DNA from 2 places in the Microbulbifer mixtoriginis genome. Region 2 is predicted to be linked to the other one. Evidence: predicted binding sites of a transcription regulator. Region 2 holds the regulator's gene; the other holds the start of a gene.
What was found. The regulator sigma-54, encoded in region 2, starts transcription at its own class of promoters, with help from an activator protein. The targets are predictions, from matches to a motif close to TGGCACANNNNTTGCNNT.

Region 1 (4,194 bases), 1.5 Mb from region 2:
CTGGCCAGTGTGAGATCGGCGTTGCCGCCAACACCCTGACCAAGAAAGCGGATGAGGTGCAGATCCTCAAATACGCCGTACACAATGTGGCCCACGCCTACGGCAAGACTGCGACCTTTATGCCCAAGCCGCTGGTAGGCGATAACGGCTCCGGTATGCACGTGCACCAGTCCTTCACCAAGGATGGCGTTAACCAGTTTGCCGGCGATGCCTACGCGGGCCTGTCCGAGACTGCCCTTTACTACATCGGCGGTATTGTGAAGCACGCGCGTGCCCTGAATGCGATCTGTAACGCATCTACCAACTCTTACAAGCGTCTGGTTCCTGGCTTCGAAGCTCCGGTTATCCTGGCGTACTCCGCGCGCAATCGCTCTGCGTCTATCCGTATCCCTTACGTGACCTCTCCTAAGGGCAAGCGTATCGAGACCCGCTTCCCGGATCCGACCGCCAACCCCTATCTGGCGTTTGCTGCGCTGTTGATGGCGGGCCTGGATGGTATCAAGAACAAGATCCACCCTGGCGATGCCGCCGACAAGGATCTCTACGATCTGCCGCCGGAAGAGTTGGCCGAGTACCCGACCGTTGCGGCGAGTCTGGAAGGCGCCCTGGATGCTCTGGATCAGGATCGTGCCTTCCTTACCGAAGGTGGTGTATTCACCGACGACGCCATTGATGCCTACATCGACCTGAAGCGCGAAGAAGTAGAGCGCCTGAACATGACCACGCACCCGGTCGAGTTTGATATGTACTACTCCGTGTAATGGCGAGCGGCATCACGCCGATGCCGTCGAGCTGTTCTCGAAAAGCCCGCACCCTACTGGTGCGGGCTTTTTTATTGGAGGTACACTGATCGGGTTGGTTGCTTTTGCCGTCTATGGTCGATTTTGTATCTCTTGGACCCAAAAGCCCTCCTCTTTGAGACTGAGGCCCGTGTATTGGGCTGAGACAAGGACTACCGCTTCGCGGCTGAGTGAGTGATGGAAAATATGAAACTGCTTCAGGCCCTTTTCCTTGCTGTTCCATTGGTGGCCTTTGCCGGCACCGATGGTGGGAATACCTCCAGTACTATTTACAAGGTCGTCGGCCCCGATGGTCAGGTGACTTTCAGCGATACGCCACCACCCAATGGGCAGGCGCAGGAGGTGCAATTGGCTCCCATCAATGTTCAGCCCATTGCCCTGCCGAGAACCCTGCCAACTCGTAAATTGTCTCCAAAAGATGAGACTGACACCGGCAAGGAGGGCTATACAGGCCCGGTTTCTATCCAGATAGTGAGCCCCCTGGATGGCGCCACCATCCCGCCGGGACAGCGCTTTATTCCACTACAGGTAGACGTGCAGCCGGTGTATCCAGAGGGGGCGAGTTTCTTTGCGGTGGTAGATGGCAAACCCTGGCAGGGTAGCTCTTCTGGAGCGGGCCTGGATATCTCCCTGCTCGAGCGCGGCACTCATACTGTGCAGGCGGTACTCACCGACTCCAAGGGCCAGGTATTGGCACAATCTCAGGTGGTTACTCTCTATGTGAAACGTCCGGGTGGCAGATTGCCTGACAACTCGGCACCGCGTGCACCGCAAGCCCCCAGGGCTCCGGTTGGGCCGGGTATCCCCCAAGCCCAGCCCAGCCCCTAAATTTGCCCCGCCCTCAACGCCCTCACCGATAACTTCTTTTTTGGTGGGGGTCGCCGTTTTTATCCTTGCTGGTTGAATTTTGTTCTGCGCACTAAAATGGTGCGTATAGGGGTAAACTATCTCAAGTGCTTCGGTGCATGTGTCAGCTGAATCGTTTAAACCCCCTAAGACCAAGTGGGTTGGGCAGTGCCTCCCAATAATTCCGTGCGCCATTTTGGTTTGCTTTTTGCACTGGCTAGATACAAGGGGTTATCGCGCCGGGCATAGGAGATTGTCCTGGCCCCTCGATGAAAAGCGGAAACGATTGAATGCTCAATGATCGCCAGTTGCGTCAGCTACTAGACAGCCTAACTTCAGCGGTACTGGTACTGGATGACCAGTTATCGCTTTGCTACCTGAATAATGCCGCCGAGGATCTGTTGGCTGCCTCCAATGCACGGGTTGAGGGTATGCCTCTGCAGGAGGTGGTGAGGGAATCTAATGTCGCACTAAAAGCACTGCACAACGCGCTCCTCACAGGGGAAAAATTCACGGTGCGGCGCGCCCACTGGCGCTTGCACAACCTAAAAACGCGCACCGTAGATTACTCCGTCAGCCCCGTACCGGAGCTGGGGGTGTTGCTGGTGGAAGTGCAGCCGATGGATCGCCTGTTGCGCATTGCGCGCGAGGATGCGTTGCTCAGTACCCAGGAGACCGCACGCAACTTGGTGCGGGGTATGGCTCATGAGGTAAAGAACCCCCTCGGAGGGATTCGCGGTGCCGCGCAGCTGCTGCAGCGTGAACTACCCGATGCTTCCCTCGAGGAATACACCCAGATCATCATTGAGGAGGTGGATCGCCTGCGTAATCTGGTTGATCGCTTGCTTGGACCGCGCCAGCCGGTACAGCTGGTGCCCAGCAATGTGCACGAGATCCTAGAGCGGGTGGCACAACTGGTCGAGGTCGAATGTGGGGGTGAACTACTGATTCGCCGGGATTACGACCCCTCTATCCCCGATGTGCCGGCAGACCCCGAGCAGTTGATCCAGGCCTTGTTGAATATCGCCCGCAATGCCATGCAGGCCATTGATGAGAGTATTGGTCTCACCAATGGCGAAATGGTGCTGCGTACGCGTGTACAGCGCCAGTTCACGATTGGCCGGCGCCACTGCCCGCTGGTTTGCCGTATCGAAATAGAAGACAACGGCCCCGGCATTGCCGAGGAGATCCGCGAGCGTATTTTTTTCCCGATGATTTCTGGGCGCGCCGAAGGCTCGGGGCTGGGGTTGTCTATTTCGCAAAACATCATCAACCAACACCGTGGCTTAATTAAATGCGACAGCCGACCGGGCCGTAGTGTATTCCAGATTTATCTGCCACTTGTTACCGAATCAGCCAATACAGGAACCTAGAGAATGAGCAATCGCGTTTGGATTATTGACGACGACCGATCAATCCGCTGGGTACTGGAGCGAGCGCTGTCACGGGAGGGGATTGAGACCCAGTGCTACGAGAGTGGTGATCGCGCACTGGATGATTTTTACAGCGACTCCCCGGATGTGGTGATCAGTGATATCCGCATGCCGGGCTCCGATGGCTTCAAATTACTGGAGAGATTCCAGGCGGAACGGCCGGGCCTGCCGATTATTATCATGACCGCACACTCGGATCTCGACAGCGCCGTGGCTGCCTATCAGGGTGGGGCCTTCGAATATTTACCCAAGCCGTTCGATATCGATGAAGCGGTAGCGGTTACCCGTCGCGCGCTGGCGCACGCCAAGGAACAGGCCCAGGAAGAGCGTGCGGAGCCGGAAAATGGTGCAAGCAACAAAGAAATTATTGGCGAAGCGCCAGCTATGCAGGAAGTATTTCGTGCTATTGGGCGCCTTTCTCATTCCAATATTACCGTGTTAATCAACGGTGAATCGGGAACCGGTAAGGAGCTGGTGGCCCAGGCCCTGCACAATCACAGCCCGCGTCGTAACAAGCCGTTTATTGCCCTCAATATGGCCGCTATTCCCAAAGACCTGATGGAGTCGGAACTATTTGGACACGAGAAGGGCGCTTTTACCGGCGCCAGCGCTCAGCGGGCAGGTCGCTTCGAGCAAGCTAACAGTGGCACCCTGTTTTTGGATGAAATTGGCGATATGCCAGCGGATACACAGACGCGTCTGTTGCGTGTGCTGGCAGATGGTGAATTTTATCGAGTAGGTGGCCATACACCGGTAAAAGTGGATGTGCGTATTATCGCCGCCACTCACCAAAACCTGGAGGAGTTGGTGCGCGAGCATAAATTCCGCGAGGATTTGTTCCACCGCTTGAATGTGATTCGGATTCATATCCCGCGCCTAGCGGACAGGCGCGAGGATATTCCACGGTTGGTACGTCACTTCTTTAATGCCGCCGCCGCCGATCTCGGCGTAGAGCCGAAAATTCTCAGCAAAGATGCGGAGGAATACCTCTCCGGTCTCGACTGGCCCGGTAATGTGCGCCAGCTGGAAAATACCTGTCGCTGGATTACCGTGATGGCCTCTGGCCGTGAAGTGCATATTGAAGACCTTCCGCAGGAATTGCATCAGCAGGGAAA
Region 2 (4,194 bases):
CCGAATCTTCAGGGACCAGTAAGACAAAGAGCAGATCGACAGGCTGTCGGTCGATAGCGTCGAAATCTATGGCGGGTTCTGTAGTGCAGAGCACGCCAATAGGGTGCTCACATCCAGGAAGGCGGCAGTGGGGGATAGCCACACCTTCGCCAATTCCTGTGGAGCCTAGACGCTCGCGTGCTATCAGTTGGTTGAATATGGTGTCAGAGTCATGCTGTGGATATTGTTCGGCTACAGCCTGGGCGATATTGAGCAGCAATTTTTTTTTGCTGCTCCCCGCCAGATGGCAAAGGCTGAGGCGGGGAGAGAGTAAAGCTTCCAGTGTCATAGTTCAGCGGTGGTTCTGCAACTTCTCTTTGTGTTTTTTCAGTTGGCGGTCCAGTTTGTCTGTAAGCGAATCAATGGCCGCATACATGTCCTTGTCTTCCGAACCCGCGCAAAGATCGTGACCATTGATATGTACTCGGGCTTCGGCTTTCTGGATCAGCTTGTCTATGGATAGGATGACTTGCGCGTTGGTTATATTGTCATAATGCCTTGAGAGCTTTTCCAGCTTGTTCTCACAGTAGCTGCGCATTGGCGAGGTAACGTCGACGTGGTGACCACTAATATTGATCTGCATGGATTTCTCCTTACCAGGTGCATCACATTACGGCGAGCCTCCTTTCGGGTCGCAACCCTACTAGGAAGTGGCCCAGAATGGAAGGATACACTCAAAGTTTGGAGTTCGGTTGCGAAGGTGTAGTAATTGGTGCCAGGTTATGACTTGGCCTACCTCATGAGTCGAAACCCAAGCGGCCCCTTCAGACCAAGCGTTTTCGCTCGCTGGAGGAGGGAATTCCCATTGACTCGCGGTATTTCGCCACAGTGCGGCGGGCTACTTTAATACCCTGTTTATCGAGCTCTAGGGTAATTTTGTTATCTGAGAGCGGCTTGCGCGGGGTCTCTGCGTCAATCAGCTTGCGGATCAGGGCGCGGATAGCGGTTGAAGAGGCATCCTCACCGGAGTCTGTGCTGACGTGGCTCGAAAAGAAATACTTGAGCTCAAACACGCCGCGAGGCGTGAGCATGTATTTCTGGGTGGTCACCCTGGATATGGTCGATTCATGCATGCCAATAGATTCAGCAACATCTGCCAGCACCATAGGTCGCATGGCTTCCGGGCCTTCTTCAAAAAAACCTTGCTGCTTTTCGACAATACAGTTGGCTACTTTCAGTAAAGTCTCGTGGCGACTCTGCAGGCTCTTCATAAACCAACGTGCTTCTTGCAGGTGATCCCGCAAAAAATTGTTATCTCTGGAGTTGTCGGCACGCTTGACCAGGGAGGCGTAGTGGTCATTGATACGGATCTTTGGGGTGATCTCTGCATTCAATTCTACGTGCCAGCGAAGGGTTTTGCGGGAAACGACAATATCCGGAATTACATAGTCCGGTTCTTGCCCGCCATAGCTCTCTCCCGGACTGGGGTTTAAGGTCTGGATTAGGCGAATGGCCTCGCCTAGCTGGGCTTCAGTGAGTCGTGTGCGTCGACTCAACTGGCGAAAATCCCTTTTGCCAAGTAAGTCCAAGTGTTTCTCAATAATGTTTTGCGCTTGGCTTAGCCAAGGGGTATTTGGCGGCAACTGCTGCAGTTGTAATTGCAGGCATTCTTTGAGATCCCGAGCCCCGCAGCCAGCGGGATCAAACTGCTGAATAGCCTTTAGAACCGCGAGCACCTCATCTTCATCGATCGATAAAGAGGTGGCGACATCCTGCACAGAAGTACCAAGGAGGCCGCTGGGGGCTATGCCATCAATTAAGTTTTCACCAATCCACTTATCCTGCTCGGATAAGGGGGTCAAGTTCAGCTGCCAGCGTAGATGATCCTGAAGGCCGATGGAGGTGGAGTTACGCTCATAGCTGGAGGAATCTAACTCGTGGCTGCCGCTGTTATTGGTGTAGATATCATCCCAGCGCGAGTCGACGGGCAGCTCATCAGGAATTGCCTGGTCCCAGTCCCCCTCGGCCAGTTCGCGCTCTTCTACCGGCTGTGTTGTGTTTTCCGGTGTTTGTTCAGACTGTGGTTGATTTTCATCCACCTTTACGGATTGCTCTTCGCTATCCGCTTCCAGCATTGGGTTGTTGTCCAGTGCTGCCTGGACCTCCTGCTGCAGATCGAGTGTGGAGAGTTGCAGTAGGCGAATTGCTTGCTGCAACTGGGGGGTCATGGTCAGCTGTGTGCCGAGCTTGAGCTGGAGAGACTGCTTCATAGTGGAGCGCCGCAGGCCGATAAGACAGGGTGTCGATCAAATTGTCCTAAGATGGCGCAGACTACCCCTCTCTTCAATCTATTACAAGCAATAAGCGTGCCGGTCCTGGCGTGATAGCTGGCGCTATGTTTCCAGAATTATGATTATTCCCGTCTTAAGTGAAGAATTTAAGGACAGAAATTGGTGGTTAGCCTCAAATAGTGAATTCGTGTCCCAAATAAACTTCGCGCACCTGTTGGTTGGCGAGAACCTCATCCGGCGTGCCTGCAGCGATGATATGACCTTCACTGACAATGTAAGCGGTCTCACAGATATCCAGCGTTTCGCGAACATTATGGTCTGTGATTAGTACGCCAATATCGCGATCACGCAGGTGGCGGATGATCTCCTTGATATCGTTCACCGATATGGGGTCTACCCCAGCAAAGGGCTCGTCCAACAGGACGAAGCCGGGGTTGGTGGCCAGAGCGCGGGCAATCTCAACTCGGCGTCGTTCTCCACCAGAGAGGGCCATACCCAGGCTTTGCGCGATATGGGTTATATTAAATTCCTCAAGTAGTGCTTGGGCCTGTTGTTGCCGCTCGTCTCTTGAGAGGTCCTTGCGGGTTTCAAGGATTGCTAAGATATTGTCTTTTACCGTCAAGCGGCGAAATACAGAGGCTTCTTGGGGGAGATAACCGATACCTTTGCGTGCGCGTCCGTGCATGGATAGCCGGGTTATATCCTCATCGTCGATCATCACCCTGCCAGCGTCGGCCTGCACCAGCCCGGCAATCATATAAAAGCAGGTTGTTTTGCCGGCACCGTTAGGGCCGAGGAGGCCAACAACCTGTCCACTGGAAACACTGACGGTGACATCCTGGACAACTTTTCTTTTTTTATACTGTTTCGCGAGATGTAACGCTTTGAGCGTTGGCATAGTGTGTACCGAATCTATCCATGCCGCGGGCAGAGTGATGCCCGCCGGTGCAATAATATTTGTTACTTATGATGAGGTATTAAGTAGAGGGTTTACTGGCCTTGATTATCATTGGCGTCTTGCGAGCTCTCTTTCTTCTCGGGTTTCCAGGTCATCTCTACACGCCCTTTCCCAGTTTGGCCCTTGGCGCTCATTTGCTCGGTAGTGAGATCGTAGTCAATTTTTTCCGCTGTCAGTGTGTTGCCTTCCCGGTCAACATGGGCTTTACCGGTTAGTTGCAACTCCTCAGAGCCCACTTGATATACAATGCGTTGGGCTCTGGCTTTTACGGGGTTCTCGCCCTGGAGGATCTTTTGCTGGAAATGTGCGGGTTTGCCCACGGCCACTACACGACTAATCTCCTTTTCTGGAGTGAAATAAACCTCAACGCGGTCTGCCCGTATTTTTAAAGAGCCCTGAGTTATAACAACATTGTTGCTATATACCACCAAGTTATTATTTAGACCTGCATTCATTGCATCAGAGCTGATATTGATCCGCTGTTGGCGGTCCTCAGGCAGTGCAAAAGCTGATGAGGCTGTGAGCAGGAGCGCTGCGATGGTGGAGACTTTTAACAGGTGGCGGTAATTAGTCAGTGTCATAGATGCTCTTTACATCGGATAGGATTTCCATCCGGTCTTCATTCAAGTAAGCGCGCATGCCTTTGCCGGTGGTGCGGTTTTGGCCAGAGCTTATAGTAACAACTTTGTCTGTCTCGGCGAATTCCTTCGCGGGGAGAATCGTAATACTGGACGTTTCCAATTTGATGCCGCCTGGGGTGGGTAGTTCATCAATTTCTACATCGCCACTCAGGACTACTCGTTCACCGCGATTGTGTGCCACCCCTTCTCGGGACTCGGTACGCCATTTAGGCTGGTCATCTTGGTAAAAAACCATGCGAGGTTCGGTCAGGTCTGCCCGGTCACGGCGTTTAAACTGGTAGTAGGTTATCTGGTCCGCGTCCACGCGATAGGCTAGATTTCCTTC

Region 1: the regulator sigma-54 is predicted to act here: its motif matches at 1,844-1,861, upstream of glnL (nitrogen regulation protein NR(II)).

The regions. Positions count from the first base shown of each region.
Region 1 is NZ_CP174285.1:3,274,027-3,278,220, reverse strand. It holds gene glnA (glutamate--ammonia ligase) at 1-761, shown strand, start outside; gene ACJJI0_RS14165 (DUF4124 domain-containing protein) at 987-1,628, shown strand; gene glnL (nitrogen regulation protein NR(II)) at 1,937-3,019, shown strand; gene ntrC (nitrogen regulation protein NR(I)) at 3,023-4,194, shown strand, end outside.
Region 2 is NZ_CP174285.1:4,737,550-4,741,743, forward strand. It holds gene ptsN (PTS IIA-like nitrogen regulatory protein PtsN) at 1-328, opposite strand, end outside; gene hpf (ribosome hibernation-promoting factor, HPF/YfiA family) at 332-622, opposite strand; gene ACJJI0_RS20725 (RNA polymerase factor sigma-54) at 804-2,249, opposite strand; gene lptB (LPS export ABC transporter ATP-binding protein) at 2,443-3,168, opposite strand; gene lptA (lipopolysaccharide transport periplasmic protein LptA) at 3,261-3,809, opposite strand; gene lptC (LPS export ABC transporter periplasmic protein LptC) at 3,796-4,194, opposite strand, start outside.